DNA from 3 places in the Phyllobacterium sp. K27 genome. Region 3 is predicted to be linked to each of the others. Evidence: predicted binding sites of a transcription regulator. Region 3 holds the regulator's gene; each other region holds the start of a gene.
The links. The regulator LexA, encoded in region 3, represses DNA repair genes until DNA is damaged. The targets are predictions, from matches to a motif close to TGTTCNNNNTGTGTTCNG.

Region 1: parE (DNA topoisomerase IV subunit B) is a predicted target of LexA. The motif match lies at 3,416-3,433, and genes of this name have one in related genera.
Region 2: ACYJL1_RS03625 (helicase-related protein) is a predicted target of LexA. The motif match lies at 3,436-3,453, and genes of this name have one in related genera.

The regions. Positions count from the first base shown of each region.
Region 1 is NZ_CM139240.1:2,112,303-2,118,183, forward strand. It holds gene ACYJL1_RS10325 (Mth938-like domain-containing protein) at 1-321, shown strand, start outside; gene ACYJL1_RS10330 (phytoene/squalene synthase family protein) at 349-1,185, shown strand; gene parE (DNA topoisomerase IV subunit B) at 1,241-3,346, opposite strand; gene ACYJL1_RS10340 (helix-turn-helix domain-containing protein) at 3,471-3,845, opposite strand; gene ACYJL1_RS10345 (DMT family transporter) at 4,028-4,954, shown strand; gene ACYJL1_RS10350 (acetyl-CoA carboxylase biotin carboxylase subunit) at 5,017-5,881, shown strand, end outside.
Region 2 is NZ_CM139240.1:744,069-749,949, reverse strand. It holds gene ACYJL1_RS03630 (RNA-binding S4 domain-containing protein) at 1-235, opposite strand, end outside; gene ACYJL1_RS03625 (helicase-related protein) at 237-3,248, opposite strand; gene phbB (acetoacetyl-CoA reductase) at 3,641-4,366, opposite strand; gene ACYJL1_RS03615 (acetyl-CoA C-acetyltransferase) at 4,483-5,667, opposite strand.
Region 3 is NZ_CM139240.1:2,216,296-2,222,176, forward strand. It holds gene ACYJL1_RS10795 (ComEC/Rec2 family competence protein) at 1-968, shown strand, start outside; gene lexA (transcriptional repressor LexA) at 1,015-1,731, opposite strand; gene ACYJL1_RS10805 (substrate-binding domain-containing protein) at 1,883-2,905, opposite strand; gene ACYJL1_RS10810 (ABC transporter substrate-binding protein) at 3,189-4,451, shown strand; gene ACYJL1_RS10815 (carbohydrate ABC transporter permease) at 4,564-5,511, shown strand; gene ACYJL1_RS10820 (carbohydrate ABC transporter permease) at 5,511-5,881, shown strand, end outside.

The DNA of each region.
Region 1 (5,881 bases), 100 kb from region 3:
AATGGCGGCTTTCGCTTTGCGGATATGTCGCATCGTGGTTCAATTTTGTGCCTTCCTTCAGGAATCCATGGCTGGGAGCCAAAGACGCCAATACCGTCTGCTGCTGATTTGGCACTTGTTCTCGAACAATCAGCAGAAATTGAAATCCTTCTGGTTGGCACGGGCACGGAGTTGCGCCGTTTACCAGAAGAATTGCGGGAGGTTTTACGCAAACACCGTATATCCTCCGATCCCATGAGCACCGGCGCGGCAGTTCGCACCTATAATGTGCTATTGGCTGAAAATCGCGCCGTGGCTGCGGCGTTGTTTGCGGTGGATTAATTTTTCGGTCCCGTTATATCTCACGCCATGAATGTCAACGAAACTCACTGCATGCAATTGCTGCGGGACGCCGATCCTGATCGCTATCTGTCAGTCCTATATGCTCCCGAATCCCGCCGCGGCGCCTTGGCGGCACTTTATGCATTCAATGTTGAAGTCGCCCGCATTCGCGATTTGATCCACGATCCCCTGCCTGGCGAAGTCCGGTTGCAGTGGTGGCGCGATTTAATCGGCGGCACAGAGCATGGGGCAGCAGCGGGCAATCCAGTAGCCGCCGCACTTTTGGAAGCAATCGAAACCCATAATCTGCCTCACGCAGCTTTTGATAATTATTGCGAAGCGCGGATTTTCGATTTTTACGATGATCCCATGCCAAGCCGCAATGATCTTGAAGGTTATTGCGGGGAAACTGCCTCGGCCATGATCCAACTTGCTTCGTTGATCCTTGATGCAGAGCAGGCGGCTGGTCAGGCGGATCTGGCCGGACATGCTGGTGTTGCTCAAGCTGTTACCGGGCTTTTGCGGAGTCTGCCGCTGCACCGGCGCCGTGGACAGGTCTATATTCCGGCGGATGTCTTGGCCGCTGTGGGGTGTACCCCGAAAGCCTTGCTCGATGGCAATGATGCAGAAGCAATAAAGCGCGCTGTTACGGCAATGATTGCGCTGGCTGAGGACCATTTCGCGAAGTTTCAGGCAGGCTCTAAAGGGATGCCAAAATCGTTGCACCCCGCCTATCTACCTGCTTGGTTGACGCCTGCCTATCTGAAGCAGCTAAAAACGAAGGGTTTTGATGCTTCCAAAGAGATAGCCGAGATTTCACCACTCCGCCGCCAATGGACGGCGTTCAGAGCGTTGACAGGTTAGATTTACTATTCAACTTGGCTGCAGAACCACGCATGAGGGATTATGCCACCTTGCTTTAAATATCCAGCTCTTCCACAAAGGCAGCGCGATCCTGAATAAAGCGGAAGCGCGCGTCGGGGCGTGTTCCCATCAGATCATCGACTGCCAGGCGCGTTTCGTTGGCCCACTCCTCATCGATCTGAACACGAAGCAAAGTACGCTTCTTGCGATCCATCGTCGTTTCTTTCAGCTGATCGGCACGCATTTCGCCGAGCCCCTTGAACCGGCCGATTTCGATCTTTCCCCGTCCCGTGAAAAGCGTTTTCATCAACTCATCCTTATGAGCATCGTTGCGCGCATAAGCCACTGTTCCGCCTTGAGCGATCCGATAAAGCGGCGGGACACCAAGGAACAGATGGCCGTTACGGATAAGATCGGGCATTTCCTGATAGAAGAATGTGATCAACAATGATGCGATGTGGGCACCATCAACGTCAGCATCCGTCATGATGATGATACGATCATAACGCAAATCTTCATCCCGATATTTTGACCGCGTGCCGCAGCCAAGCGCCTGAATGAGATCACCAATCTGCTGATTGGCTGTCATTTTTTCGCGGCCGGCGCTGACAACGTTCAGAATCTTACCGCGTAAAGGCAAGACGGCCTGTGTTGCACGATCACGTGCCTGCTTTGCCGAACCACCAGCGGAATCACCCTCAACGATAAAGAGTTCTGCCCCTAACGCCCCACTCTGGCTACAATCTGCCAGCTTGCCCGGCAACCGCAGTTTTTTCACTGCTGATTTTCGGTTGACCTCTTTTTCCTGACGGCGCTTCACCCGCTCTTCCGCGCGATCCACCACCCAATCGAGCAATTTGGATGCTTCCTGCGGCGATGCGGCAAGCCAATGGTCAAATGGGTCGCGGATAGCGTTTTCGACAAGGCGTTGCGCTTCGACCGTGGCAAGCTTGTCTTTGGTCTGGCCGACGAATTCAGGTTCGCGAATAAAGACTGAAAGCATGGCGGCAGATGAAATCATCACATCATCGGTGGTGATAATCGATGCACGCTTGTTGTTTGTCAGTTCCGCATAGGCTTTCAAACCACGGGTGAGGGCGATGCGCAGTCCTGCCTCATGTGTTCCGCCTTCGCCGGTCGGAATGGTGTTGCAATAAGAATTGACGAAGCCATCGCCGCCATACCAGGCGACGGCCCATTCCATCGAGCCATGCCCACCTGACTTTTCAGTCTTTCCGGCAAACACCTCACGGGTGACCTGAAAATCCTTGCCGAGCGAGGCGGCCAGATATTCTTTCAGCCCGCCGGGGAAATGGAAAACTGCCTTGTCGGGTGTCGGGTCTTTGGGATCAAGCAGCGAGGGGGCGCAATTCCAACGAATCTCAACGCCGCCGAACAAATAGGCTTTAGACCGCGCCATCTTGTAGAGTCGCGCTGGGTCGAATTTCGCCTCCTGACCAAAAATTTCCGCATCCGGGTGGAACGTTATACGTGTGCCACGCCGGTTCTGCACCTCGCCCACTTCTTCAAGCGGGCCAAGCGCTATGCCGCGCGAAAAACGCTGGCGATAAAGACGGCGGTTACGCGCGACTTCCACTTCAAGATGATCGGAAAGCGCGTTGACCACCGATACGCCAACACCATGCAGGCCGCCGGATGTTTCATACACTTTGGAATCAAACTTACCGCCTGCGTGCAACGTCGTCATGATAACTTCGAGTGCGGATTTATCCTTGAATTTCGGGTGAGCATCAACCGGGATGCCGCGGCCATTATCCGTTACTGACAGATAGCCATTTTCGTCGAGATCGATGTCAATGAAATTGGCATGTCCGGCAACGGCCTCGTCCATCGAATTATCAATGACTTCAGCAAAAAGGTGGTGCAGCGCGCGCTCATCCGTACCGCCAATATACATGCCGGGGCGGCGGCGAACTGGTTCCAGACCTTCGAGCACCTCAATGTCAGACGCATTATAGTTACCGCTCGTTTCCGGAACAGCGCGCGCAGGTGCTCGAGCCGCAGCTGACTGGACAGGCGCAACGGCGGGAGCCACCGCAACCTGTGAAGGTATTTCGGGTTTCTTGGCCGGTGCTGCTGCTTCTTGCCGCTCGCGAGCAGTTTTCACGATTGCTGAAAATAGGTCGTTAGTATCATCCATGGCAGGCCAGTATTTTATGGTTTCGAATCACTTGTGATCTTTGCATGGTTCGGATTCAAACGCGATGCTCGTTCGCCATATGTTCCAAGGCTCACCGTCAAAGATAACAGTGAATCCCCATATTTTAAGCGGCTTCAAGCGCTGCGATGCGATCTTCCAGCTGGGTAATTCGACTGCCGAGCTTTTCATGATAATTCTTGAGTATGCGGATTTCGGTATTGATGGTGGCTGCATCTTCGGCGGTGTCCATAGGTGCCTGACCAATTCCATGCATCAACCATGTCGGCGTCACACCAAGAAAACCGGCCAGCATGACCAATCTGTTGGCGCGCGGCTCTGACCGGTCTGATTCCCATGCCAGGATTGTCTGGGTCTTTACACCAATACGCTCGGCAACTTGCGAAACGCTCATGGATTTGGCATCGCGAGCGCGCAGCAGTCGTCCGCCCATAGTGTCCATGTCGGGTGTTTCAGTCATGATGTTTGAGCGAAAATTCATGGAGATTCTCCGGTTTTTCTTGTTTTTTCGATCCTGGGAGGGCTTGTTGCACCATCTACAGCTCCAAAAGTCAAATTTCGCAGCTATTTCGCACGATTGTTTGCACGGCGAGATTGCTTTTTCTGGCGGAGCAGATATGCCAAAATTCCTACCAGCAGGCTTTCATCAGAAAGGTTACGGCGATGGAAAATACGACCTCACAACAGGTGCGGGGCGTTTCTGCAATGGCTGTTGCCATGTTCCTCCTGCCTATGATGGACGCTATCGCCAAGTGGCTTTCGGTCTTTGATAGCTTGCCCCCGGCAACGGCCACACTTTTCAGGTTTGTCGTCCAAACCATTTTGACGATTATTATTATCATCCCCATGACGGGATTCAAATCGCTGAAGCCAGTCAAGCTATGGGGAAACCTGTTTCGAGGCTTCCTCATGGGCGTCGGCAGCCTGTGCTTTTATGCGGCTGTGAAATACATGTCGCTTGCCGATGCCATGGCTGTGTTTTTCGTAGAACCGCTGATGTTGACCGTTCTGTCGGCGCTCATTTTGAAAGAGCAGGTTGGTTGGCGACGCCGGATCGCCGTGGCCATCGGCTTCATCGGTACATTGATTGTGATACAGCCAAGCTGGGCGTTATTCGGCTGGGTATCGCTGCTGCCGCTTGGTACGGCCGCTGTCTTCGCGATCTATCTCATTCTGAACCGGCGCTACGGTACCGTGGACACGCCACTTGTGATGCAGCTTTATGCTGGGGTGGGTGGAACGATTACCGTTATGCTTGCCCTCATTCCAGCCGCACTTTTCGGCGTTCAGGACATGACATTCGCCATGCCCGGCAATGCCATGTCGTGGTTTCTGCTGTTCATGATGGGGTTGATAGCGACAATCGGGCACCTGTTGATCACGCAAGCCTCGCGGCTTGCACCGGCCTCACTGCTGGCGCCGTTTCAATATCTTGAAATTGTCATGGCTGTTCTCATCGGACTTTTGGTTTTCAATGATTTTCCAACGCCATCAAAATGGGTCGGGATCATCATAATCATTGCGTCGGGTGCTTATCTGATCTGGCGCGAGGGGAAAATACGCACAGTCCGGAAACCCGCATACAATTGATAGGCAGCGGTTGAGCAAAGTTGTTTTTCACAATAGAAACAAAGATCTGTTGGGAGGTCTAAGTGTTTAAAAAAATTCTGATTGCCAATCGTGGTGAGATTGCGTGCCGCGTTATCAAATCGGCACGCAAGATGGGCATTGCAACAGTAGCGGTCTATTCCGATGCTGACCGCGATGCCGTGCATGTCGAGATGGCTGATGAGGCCGTGCATATCGGGCCGGCTGCTGCCTCCGAAAGCTATTTGGTTGCCGAAAAGATCATCGCAGCCTGCAAGGAGACGGGTGCTGAAGCTGTCCATCCCGGTTACGGGTTTTTATCTGAACGTGCTTCCTTTTGCGAAGAACTGGAAAAGCAGGGCATCATATTCATTGGCCCGAAACCACGCGCGATCATCGCAATGGGCGACAAGATCGAATCGAAGAAGTTTGCCAATGAAGCAAAGGTCAGCACAGTACCCGGTTCGCCCGATGTAATTGTCGACGTCGCACATGCGGAACGGATTGCCGGCGAAATCGGCTATCCTGTCATGATCAAGGCATCCGCTGGCGGCGGTGGCAAGGGTATGCGCATAGCTTGGAATGAAGCTGAAGTGCGCGACGGCTTTGAGCGCGCCACTTCAGAAGCGCGCAATTCCTTCGGCGACGATCGCATTTTCATCGAAAAGTTCATTGTTGATCCTCGGCACATTGAAATTCAGGTTCTGGCCGACAGCTTTGGCAATTGCATCTATCTTGGCGAACGTGAATGTTCCGTTCAGCGCCGCAACCAGAAGGTTGTTGAGGAAGCCCCATCACCATTTCTGGATGAGGCAACCCGCAAAGCTATGGGCGAACAGGCTGTCGCCCTGTCCAAGGCAGTTGATTATCAGAGCGCCGGGACTGTTGAGTTTATCGTCGATAAGGATCGCAATTTCTACTTTCTTGAGA
Region 2 (5,881 bases), 1.5 Mb from region 3:
TTTCCCCACCCGAGACAACTTCATAAACCAGAATACGGCGATCCAAGGAAATTGTCAGCACATCGCTGATTTTCACACTCTGCGATGGCTGATCAATTTTCACCTTATTGAGGCGAACATTTCCACTGGATACCAGCTTGGCCGCAAGGGAGCGGGATTTTACCACCCGCGCAAAAAACAGCCATTTATCGATGCGCTGCCCTTTTTTCCCTTCGTCTCCGGCCTCTGCCATCATCTTATTTTTTCATCTGTTCCTTCAAGGCGAGTAGCTTCGCGAAAGGCGAATCCATATCGATTTTGACTGGACGCTCTTCGCGCTCAGGACGCTTGGGCGGAGCCTTATGTTGTCCCTGTGGTTTTCCGCCATGTTTTGCGCCGTCATGTTTAAAGCGCTCATTGCCGCCCGGCTTGCCTTTGCCGCGGAAATGCTCCTTGCGTTCACCACGGTCGTTCTGCGGACCCGAAGGACGATTGGGTTGGGCAGTTCTCTGCTCAGCTTGGCCATTGCGGGCTTGTCCACTGCGCTGATGATCACGTTTATCGTGATTTCCACGATTATTGCGATTATCGAACCGGGCTTGACGCCACAAGAGAATTGGCTTGGGCGCTTCTTCCGGCGCTACTGGCGCAGCTTCGACAATAGCCTTGGGTGGCTTGACAACAGCTTCCACGACAGGTGCATTTGCGAACCCTGGACCTACTGGTTCTGCAGCAGGAACCGCAGTATCTTGCTTTGGTGTAGCGCTGGCAGCAGCTTCGAGTTCTGCCAATTTGGCAGCAACAATCGCAGGCTCAACTGCCTCCTGACGATAACCAAGGTTCTTGAGGATTTCCTCCATGTCATCGGCAGTTGCACCCAGGATGGACATCATGGCTGGAATCACCAGAAAGCGCGATCCGTCATAGGCGCCTTCGGGACGAGTACCTGTGCCGGGCTTCCAGGCCAACGCAGGACGAATGAGGTCCGCCAGACGCTCAAGAATATCGATCCGGACAGCTCTGCGACCGAGCAACCTGTATCCTGCCAGACGGTAGAAGGCCGGATCAAAGCTTGCATCAGTCACGACAGACGTTCTGCCTGCAGACAAGACCTGAACGACATCGCCATACCCCGGGCGATCCTTGGCATCTTCTTTAAGCGCCCAAAGGAGGGTCAGGAGACCAGCGGGAGCCGGTTTGAGCAAAGCCGGCAAGAATACATGATAGGCACCGAAGCGCACGCCGAGCCGGCGCAAGGCGGCACGCGAGTCCTGATCCAGACCACGAACTTCTTCAGCAACATCGCGGCGCTGTAAAACACCAAAGTTTTCGACCAGACGGAAGGCAAGGCCTTTCGTAATTCCAACCAATGCATCTGCATTGGCAAGATCGACAAGCGGCTTCAATACCGTATCTATGTGATGACTGAGAAAGCGGTCCACACGTGCGGCAACTTTGTCGCGGGCCGGGCCGGTAAGCTGCTCGTCTGCCAGCAATACGGCACGTGGCTTGAGAGCCTGCTCGCCGGCGACGACAGAAGCAATGGTCGCACCAATCCAGCGCAACGTCCCGTCTGACGCTAAGGCAAAGTCGCCATTGGCGGATGCTGAAAATCGCTCAGCGCGATTCTCAAACTCTGCCGCCAGAGCTTTCTGCGCTGCAGCCTTGATGGCTTTGGCGTCTGTTCCCTCATCTTGGGCATCCGCAGTAAAACGGAACCCGTCTAATCGTCCAACATGGTGCCCTTCGACAACAACGTCCCCGGCAGGGCTAATTTCGGCTTCTAGCATTGTATTCTCTCTCAGGCGCCTCATAAGCACGCTTGTCCTGCGGTCTACGAAGCGTTTCGTCAACCGTTCATGTAGCGCATCGGATAATCTGTCTTCAATTTCACGCGTCTTTTCTTGCCAATGTGCCTGATCTGCCAGCCAACCGGGCCGATGTGACACAAATGTCCACGTTCTGATCTGCGCAATACGCCGCGAAAGCGCGTCTATATCACCATCAGTGGAATCAGCGCGCCGAACCTCTTCTGCCATGTAATTTTCGTTCACATGACCTTTTTCAACCAGATCGCTATAAACGGACGCGATGATATCCGCATGCTGCGCTGGAGCAATCTTGCGATAGTCCGGCAGGGCACAGGCGTCCCATAAAAGCGCGACACGTTCCGGTGAATTAGCGAGCGGGGCAATATCTGGATCACGTGACAAAAACTCCAAAGCTTGTTGGTCAACCGCTGGCAACGCTCTTGTCAGCCCATCAATTGGGGCTGGAGTGTCTATAGAACGCTTCAGGGCATCAAGACTGGAATAGTCAAAGCGGGCACTTCGCCACTGCAAAATTTTCACTGCATCAAAAGCGTGGGATTCAACGCGCTGAATAAGCGCTTCCGAAAAACCCGATACATGGCCGGTGGTGCCAAATGTGCCGTCGCGTAAATGCCGACCCGCCCGACCGGCAATCTGGCCAATTTCCGCAGGTGAAAGGTCACGAAATTGATACCCGTCGAATTTGCGATCCTGGGCAAAAGCAACATGGTCAACATCGAGATTAAGGCCCATGCCAATCGCATCGGTGGCGACCAGATAATCCACATCACCCGACTGATAGAGTTCGACTTGCTTGTTTCGGGTTCGCGGGCTTAGCGTCCCCATGACCACGGCCGCGCCGCCATTTTGCCGTCGGATCAATTCCGCGATCGAATAAACTTCTTCTGCCGCAAAAGCCACGATGGCTGTGCGCGGCGGAAGACGAGTAATCTTCTTTGAACCGGCATAGGCGAGGTTTGACAATCTTGGCCGCGTAACAACAGATATGCCCGGCAAAAGCTTCTCAAGGATACCGCGCATTGTTGCAGCTCCCAGAAGGATCGTTTCCTGACGTCCGCGAAGGTGGAGGATACGATCCGTGAAAATGTGGCCACGTTCCAGATCGTTGGCGAGCTGCACTTCATCAATTGCAACGAAATCCACATCCGTCTGGCGCGGCATGGCTTCCACTGTGCAAACTGAATAGCGCGCACCAACCGGATTGATTTTTTCTTCGCCAGTAATAAGCGCTACATTGGCAATGCCTGCTCGCTCTACGACACGATTATAGACCTCCCGCGCCAAAAGCCGCAACGGCAGGCCAATCATGCCGGATCGGTGCGCGAGCAGGCGCTCAATAGCAAGATGAGTCTTGCCAGTGTTTGTAGGCCCCAAAACTGCCGTAACATCGCGGCCAGTCAGTGTGAGAGGCAGTTCGGTCTTGGGCATAAGGTTCATCAACTAAAATCCAGTACCGCCCAAATGAGCAAACCAAAGTTTGGCATTCATCCAAACAGCATTCTCAGCATCTACAGAAGGTATGTGGCTCGATCCAGATAAACAATCATTAATCGATTCACGGAATGTACCGTTAAGAAATAGAACGCGAGCAGAACGAATCAGCTACGAATCAGCTATGGCATCATATTCCTGATTTGTTCACGGCGATATGTAGACTTTTTCGCAATAACACCACCACATGCTGAATCGCTTGTCTCGTTAAAAGTCCATATTCTGTGCAAAATTAACTTTTGCGCGTTGATGGGGAGTCATCCATTTTTGTCGAAAGTCAAGCGCCAAACTCATAATGGCTTCCCAAATGGGGATGACGCTTGTTGTAAAAACCGATTCTAACTCAAATATTGCCCGCCATTGGCTGACAGAGTCGAACCGGTTATGAAGCCGGATTCGTCAGAGGCAAGGAAAACGACGCAACGGGCTACCTCTTCTGGCTCACCAAGACGGCCAACCGGAATTTGCGGAATGATCCGCTCGTTCAAAACCTTTTCGTCAATTGCCCGCACCATCTCCGTTCCAATGTAGCCGGGGCAGATTGCATTGACTGTTATGCCTGCACGGGCGCCTTCCTGTGCCAGTGCCTTTGTGAACCCGATATCGCCCGCTTTGGCAGCCGAGTAGTTGACCTGCCCTGCCTGCCCCTTTTGTCCGTTGATCGACGATATGTTGATGATGCGTCCAAATTTGCGATCTCTCATCCCCGTCCAGAGCGGATGGGTCATATTAAACAGACCATTGAGATTGGTATTGATTACTTCTGTCCACTGCCCCGGCGTGAGCTTGTGAAACATAGCGTCGCGCGTGATCCCTGCATTGTTGACGAGGACGGAAATCGGCCCGAGATCGGCCTCTACCCTGGCGATACCGGCGGTGCATTCCTCGTAACTCGACACATCCCATTTATAGGTTGCTATTCCGGTTTCATCACTGAACTTCTTTGCCGCTTCGTCATTGCCTGCATAACTTGCGGCAACTTTGTATCCCGCAGTTTTCAGAGCAATACTGATTGCAGCACCAATTCCGCGCGTGCCACCAGTCACGATTGCTGTTTTTGTCATGTTTCCCCTCCCTGAAATAATCTCTCATAAACACAGTCAATAAATCACACGTGCAAAGTGCGCGTCGCACCTGCAAAAAACCGGCTCTGCCAAACGCAAAGCCGGTAAGATTTAGCTTAATCCTTGATGCGCTCCACGCAGAGCGCTACGCCCATACCGCCACCGATACACAAAGTGGCCAGACCTTTCGTCCCGTTGCGACGCTTCAATTCGAAAAGCAATGTGTTCAGAACGCGGGCACCCGAGGCACCGATCGGATGACCGATCGCGATCGCTCCACCATTGACATTAACGATGTCAGGATCGAAGCCGAGATCTTTATTGACCGCACAGGCCTGCGCCGCAAAAGCTTCATTTGCTTCTACCAGATCAAGATCCTCTGCCTTCCAGCCAGCCTTTTCCAGCGCTTTGCGAGAGGCTGGAATGGGGCCGGTTCCCATAATGGCCGGATCAACACCCGCTGTCGCCCAGGAAACAATGCGCGCCAGTGGCTTGATGCCACGACGTTTTGCCTCTTCCTCGCTCATAAGCACGACGGCTGCTGCACCATCATTCAGCCCCGAGGCGTTACCTGCGGTGACCGTTCCCTCCTTATCAAAGGCAGGCCGCAACTTCGCGAGCGAGTCCAGTGTTGCACCGTGACGAATATACTCGTCATCAGCAACGACGACATCGCCCTTACGAGTCTTGATGGTGAACGGCACGATCTCGTCCTTGAACCGGCCAGCCTTTTGCGCTGCCTCTGCCTTGTTTTGGGAGGCCAAAGCAAAATTGTCCTGCTCTTCGCGTGTCAACTGCCATTTCCTGGCGATGTTTTCAGCTGTAATACCCATGTGATAGCCATGAAAAGCGTCCGTCAGCCCGTCTTTGATCATAGTGTCGATCATTTTGAAGTCGCCCATTTTGACACCACCGCGCAAATGAGCGCAATGAGGTGCCATCGACATGGATTCCTGTCCGCCAGCGACAATAATATTGGCATCGCCGGTGGCAATTTGCTGCATACCCAAAGCGACTGCGCGCAAGCCGGAACCACAAAGCTGGTTTAATCCCCAAGCTGTGGCTTCCTGCGGGATGCCAGCTTCCATCGCCGCCTGACGAGCCGGGTTTTGCCCCTCGCCCGCACCAAGAACCTGACCCATGATCACTTCATCAACATCTGCGCCCTCAATACCAGCGCGGCTGAGCACCTCCTTGATAACCGCAGCGCCCAGCTCATGAGCAGGCACATTGGCAAACGCTCCATTGAAAGAGCCCACAGGGGTACGCGCTGCGCTGGCGATAACGATTGATTGGGTCATAAACGTTTCCTCATTTTGTAATGCTCAATTCAAAAATACTGCTGATAGACAGAATTCCCTCCCTTCGGACATTTGACAAGGCCCCAATCCAGCTTGAGTTCGATTTATCCTTCCCGCAGTGCAGCATAACTTTACGGGTACCCGGTTGTATGCAGTGCACAAATCACTTTGAAATGAGGCGCTTTGCCCCTATCCTTTATTCCTACCGTCAAGC
Region 3 (5,881 bases):
TTGCCGCATATCATTTCAATAACACAGCTCCATTTGGCCTTATCGGGAATGCCTTGGCGCTGCCGGTTGTTTCGATTCTCGTTATGCCCTTCGCAGTGCTCGGCATGCTTGCCATGCCTTTTGACCTGGACTGGCTTCCGTTCACGGTTATGGGATGGGGCATTGAGATCGTCATCACGATAGCAAAAGCTGTGGCTTTGCATTCACCAAGCGGAAATCTCGGACTGATACCCGAAATTTCGCTTGTTCTCATGGCAATAGCGCTCCTGATTCTTCTATTCCTTTCGACATGGTTGCGTCTGTTCGCTTTGCCGTTTGTGGTCATGGCCGTTGTTTTGACAAGTCGGGTATCGGAGCCCGCAATCATGATTTCAGAGGACGGGAAACTGGTCGCTATAAGAACAGAAGACGATCAGTTAGCAATCAACAGGCACGCCGGTGGTACGTTCAGTCTGAATAATTGGCAGCAGGGATATAAAACGCCGCAAATTATCAAGCCTGCAATGAAGGGTGATCTTGCAAGCGGGCCTCAATTTGAGTGCAACGACAAACTTTGCACTGCCCGCGAGCCGAAAGGGTTGGTTATCGCTTATACAGATGATGCAACAAGAGCAGCGGATGCATGCCGTGAAGGGCATGTCGTCATTTTGGCGTTTGCCACGAAGGTTGCGACTTGTCCAAACGCCGAAACATTGGTGCTTACAGCGCAGATGTTGGCGCTCAAGGGTGCTACGGAAATCAGATTCAAAGATTCGCAACCTGGCTCATTTGAAGCCGATCCTGCACTGACTGGAGCGGCCCTGGCAAAACAAGAACTTTTGCAACGCCTGGCTTCATCCGAGATTAAACATGCAGTCGGCACACCGAACCGGCCATGGAATAGTCACCGCATCTACTCTCGTGCCGCACGAAATCTGGAAGAGCGGCGAGCGAGCAAAAGAGAGCCACGTTCAGGTGAACAAAAGTAATCAGGCGCCTCTTATCATCTCGGCTTTTTAGTTCTTTTGGCGTTTTCTAGTACCGGCGTATCAGGCCAACCAGCTTGCCTTGGACCTGAACCCGATCCGGCCCAAAGATTCGGGTCTCATAGGCAGGGTTTGCTGCTTCAAGAGCGATGGATGCACCTTTGCGGCGAAAACGCTTCAACGTGGCCTCTTCATCATCCACAAGGGCCACGACGATTTCACCGGGGCTTGCCGTATCGCCGCGCTTGATGACAACAGTATCACCATCGAAAATACCCGCTTCGATCATGGAGTCGCCTTTGACCTCAAGCGCATAATGCTCGCCACTACCGATCATATCTGGCGGAAGGTTGAGCATATGGGTCTGGTTCTGGATTGCGGCGATGGGCACACCTGCTGCAATGCGTCCCATCACCGGGATGCTGATCATATTGGCAGCCACAATGTCCGCAGTGCTTGCTTGCGGGCGAGGCGGGGCGATATTGCGTCCCAAACTGCCTTCGATAACGCTTGGCGAAAATTTGCGTTGTGCGTTCAAGCCCGGCGCAATTGAATCCGGCAGGCGAAGGACTTCCAGCGCTCGTGCCCTATTTGCTAGCCGGCGAATAAATCCTCGCTCCTCCAGCGCGGTAATCAGACGGTGAATGCCCGATTTGGATGCGAGGTCCAATGCATCCTTCATCTCATCAAATGAAGGGGGAATGCCCGTTTCCTTCAACCGTTCATGAATGAAGAGCAGAAGTTCATGTTGTTTGCGCGTGAGCATAGGGCGATCCTTAAACGTGGAATCGGAAAAACAAAACCAGAACAAACACTATATGTTCCAGTTGTGTTCCACAAGGATTAATATCTGGTATAAACCAGTTACTTAAGGCGCCGCACACTGAAAATCAGATAAATAACGGAGAGCAATATGCTTAGCCGCGTATTGGAGGGCCACTGGATTGGCGTACGGTGAGCTCGACAGGCCATAGCTCATGAATATTGTCCACCGGTTCGCCATCGAGCACGCGCACCAGCATTTCAGCGATCCTTGTTGCGGCGGAACGCATTGACGACCGTGTGGTCGTCATGGATGGAACCATGTTGCTCGCATTGAGATAGGGGAAGACGTCATCGTGGGTGATGAGAGATACCTGCTTGCCCAACTGATATCCCTTGTTGCGGACGGCGCGCGAGACGCCCAAAGCCGTCATCATCGATCCTGCAATAATAGCTGTTGGTTGCGGTGTACATGAAAGCAAGCGCTGCGTTTCACGAAAGCCAATTTCATCAGAGAAATAGTCGTGAACGATAAAGCGTGGGTCCACTTCGACACCGCGTTCATTTAAAGCTTGCCGATACCCCAGTTCTCGATGCTCGGAAAATGTGAAGCCCTTCAAGCCATCAATCATGGCGATGTGCCGATGTCCCAAATCGAGAAGGTGGCTTGCTGCCTGATAGAACGCGCCCTGATTGTCAATGTCCAGCCAAGCATGAGGTCTGTCAATATTTGTGCGTCCATGTAGGACAAAAGGGAAGTTTGCATCAAGCAGCATGGATACACGCTCGTCGACCAAAACGGGGCCGGAGACAATAATCGCATCGACACGTTTGCTGGAGATGAGGCGCTTATAGACTGAAATTTCGTCATTATCGATAATCGGGCTCAGTAAAAAATCAATCTCGTCCCGGGAGAGGCGCTCCGCCAGACCGGCAAGAAATTCTGCCGTATGTGGACCGAATCGTTGACTGGAGTCTGCAGGGATGACGAGGCCAATTGCACCCACACGGCCCATGGCAAGACGCCGCGCATTCGCATTCGCGCTGTAGCCAAATTTCAATGCCGCCTTGTTGACGCGCTCGCGCGTCGCTTCATTCACTTCCGGATAACCATTCAGCGCGCGGCTGACGGTCGTCTGGGAAAGGTTGAGCTTTTCAGCGAGTTCTTTCAGCTTCATGCTGGGTGATCCAAACCAGGTTCCGATCCGTGTAATCAAATGTCTGTTTCAGCGTAGTATAACCATAGTTCAAAGCGCTTTAAATGATCTACACAATTTTATTTGGCTGATTACCAGCGTTCATAAACTATTTATTGACAATCGATTTGCGTTTTGACACTTTTTATCCAAAGCGCTTTGGATAAGTTGATTTGACCATCTGACGCGTTTGAGGAGGACTTGCAATTGGGATTGTGTGCCGTCCGGCATAGGGTGATCCATCAAAGATTTTTGGGAGGATTTTATGAAGAAGAGTTCCGTTTTTGCAGGCGTATTGCTTACCGCGCTGTTATCTTCCAGTGCCTATGCAGCCAATCTTTCTATCGTCTATAGCTCAACTGGCAATGAGACCGCCGAGTTGCGCAAGCAGCTTGACCGCTTTGAAAAAGAGACGGGAAACAAAGTTTCCATCGTTGCCATGCCATCCAGCAGTTCCGATAATTTCGGCCAGTATCGTCTTTGGCTTGCTGCCGGAAATACGGATATCGATGTCTATAAGACCGATGTCGTTTGGGCGCCCCAGTTGTCGGAGCAATTCCTCGATTTGACCGAAGCGGCAAAAGACGTTGTGGATCAACATTTCCCATCGATCATTGAGAGCCAGACGGTCGACGGCAAGTTGGTAGCCCTGCCATTATATACGGATGCGCCGGCACTTTATTATCGCAAGGATTTGCTTGAAAAGTACAATAAGCCCGTTCCCAAGACCTGGGATGAAATGGCTGCGACCGCCAGGGAAGTGCAGGATAGCGAACGTCAGGCCGGAAACAAAGGAATGTTTGGATTTGTATTTCAGGGAAATGCCTATGAAGGGCTGACCTGTAATGCATTGGAATGGATAAAATCATCCGGCGGTGGCCAGATTGTTGAAGCTGACGGTACGATCTCGGTCAATAACCCGCAAGCGGTTGCAGCAATTGATCGCGCCAAAGGCTGGATCGACACGATTTCGCCAAAAGGTGCACTGGCCTACAAGGAAGAAGAATCTCGCGGTGTCTGGCAGACGGGCAATTCCGTCTTCATGAGAAATTGGCCTTACGCCTATTCGTTGAGCCAAGGTGCTGACAGCGCCGTTAAAGGTAAGTTCGATGTAGCGCCGCTTCCGGTCGGAAAGGAAGGCGAGAAGTCTGCAGCAACTCTCGGTGGCTGGAATCTGGCCGTTTCGAAATACTCGAAATCACCTGACGAGGCGATAAAGCTTACCCTGTTCCTTGCTGCCGCCGAGCAGCAGAAGGAAATGGCGATCAATATCTCCCATCTGCCGACGATTAAATCCCTCTATGATGACAAGGATATCGCGACAGCGCAGCCGCTGATCCCATTGTGGAAACCGGTGTTCGAAACGGCCGTGCCAAGGCCATCCGCTCCAACAAAGGTCAAATATAACGAGGTCTCTTCCATGTTCTGGAGCGCTGTTCACGACACGTTGTCCGGTAACGGCACGGCGGCTGAAAATCTGGAGTTACTTGAAGCCAAAATCGCGGAGCTTCAGGGAGGTAGCTGGTAGGTCTCTACCAGCTTAAGGGCACGGTGCGAGTTGTTGGAGTCCTCCTGACAATCAGCTCGCACCGATTGCCTGAGTTCGCATCCCGATGTTTTTCCTGGGCAGGAATTCAAACATGACCTCAACAGTATTGCGATCGGATTTGTTGCGCCAGCGAACACGTTCGGCTCAACTTTTCCTCATACCGATGATCATCGCTCTGGCAATCGTTGCCGGCTGGCCGTTGATCCGTACCATCTATTTTTCCTTCACCGATGCCTCGCTCACAAATATGGGGGGAGCCAAATGGGTTGGTTTTAAAAATTATCTTTCATGGGTTCAGCTTAAAAGCGGACGCACGATCTATTCAGGCCTGCTGGTTGATCCTGCTTGGTGGAATGCGGTCTGGAATACGGTGCGCTTTGCGGTCATCTCGGTGGCGCTTGAAGCCTTTTTCGGAATGATTATCGCGCTTGTGCTCAATGCCGAATTCAAGGGCAGGGGTATTGTACGCGCAGCTATTCTCATTCCCTGGGCGATACCCACCATCGTCTCGGCCCGCATGTGGGGATGGATGCTCAACGATCAGTTTGGCATTCTCAACGATCTGTTCATGCGCCTTGGCTTCATCGACAATCCGATTGCCTGGACCGCAAGTTCTGATACGGCGATGATCGCAGTGCTGATTGTCGATGTTTGGAAGACCACACCGTTTATGGCGCTGCTGATCCTTGCCGGCCTGCAAATGGTGCCGAGCGATGTTTACGAGGCCGCCAAGATTGACGGCGTGCATCCGGTAAAGCAGTTTTTCCGTATTACGCTGCCTCTTGTCAAACCGGCCCTGATGGTCGCGATTATCTTCCGCCTGCTCGATGCAATGCGCATTTTCGACCTGATTTATGTTCTGACGCCAAACAGTACACAGACGAAAACCATGTCGGTGCTCGCGCGTGAAAATCTCATTGAATTCGACAAATTTGCCTATGGTTCGGCACAATCGACATTGTTGTTTGTTGTCATTGCTCTCATGACCATCCTGGCTATCTGGGTCGGTCGGGTTCGGCTGGATGGGGGAGACCGCTAATGCCCGTCGCTGTCAAGAATACTGCATTTTACGTACTGGTGGTGCTCATCGTTCTGTTTGCGGTGTTTCCATTCTACTACGCAATCATCACAAGCTTCAAAACGGGCAGTGCGCTCTTTACGATTGAATATTGGCCGACATCGTTTTCGCTGGCCAATTATGTCACTGTCATTGAAGCGGGAAGCTTCCCCCGCAATCTTCTGAATTCGCTTATCGTGTCCGGGCTTGTTGTCGCCTTATCGCTGCTCATGGCGGTGACAGCAGCGTTCGCTTTGGCGCGTGTGCGTTTTCGCGGTCGCTCGCTGCTCTTGCTGACGATTCTTTCGGTCTCGATGTTCCCGCAGATTGCAGTGCTGGCGGGTCTGTTCGA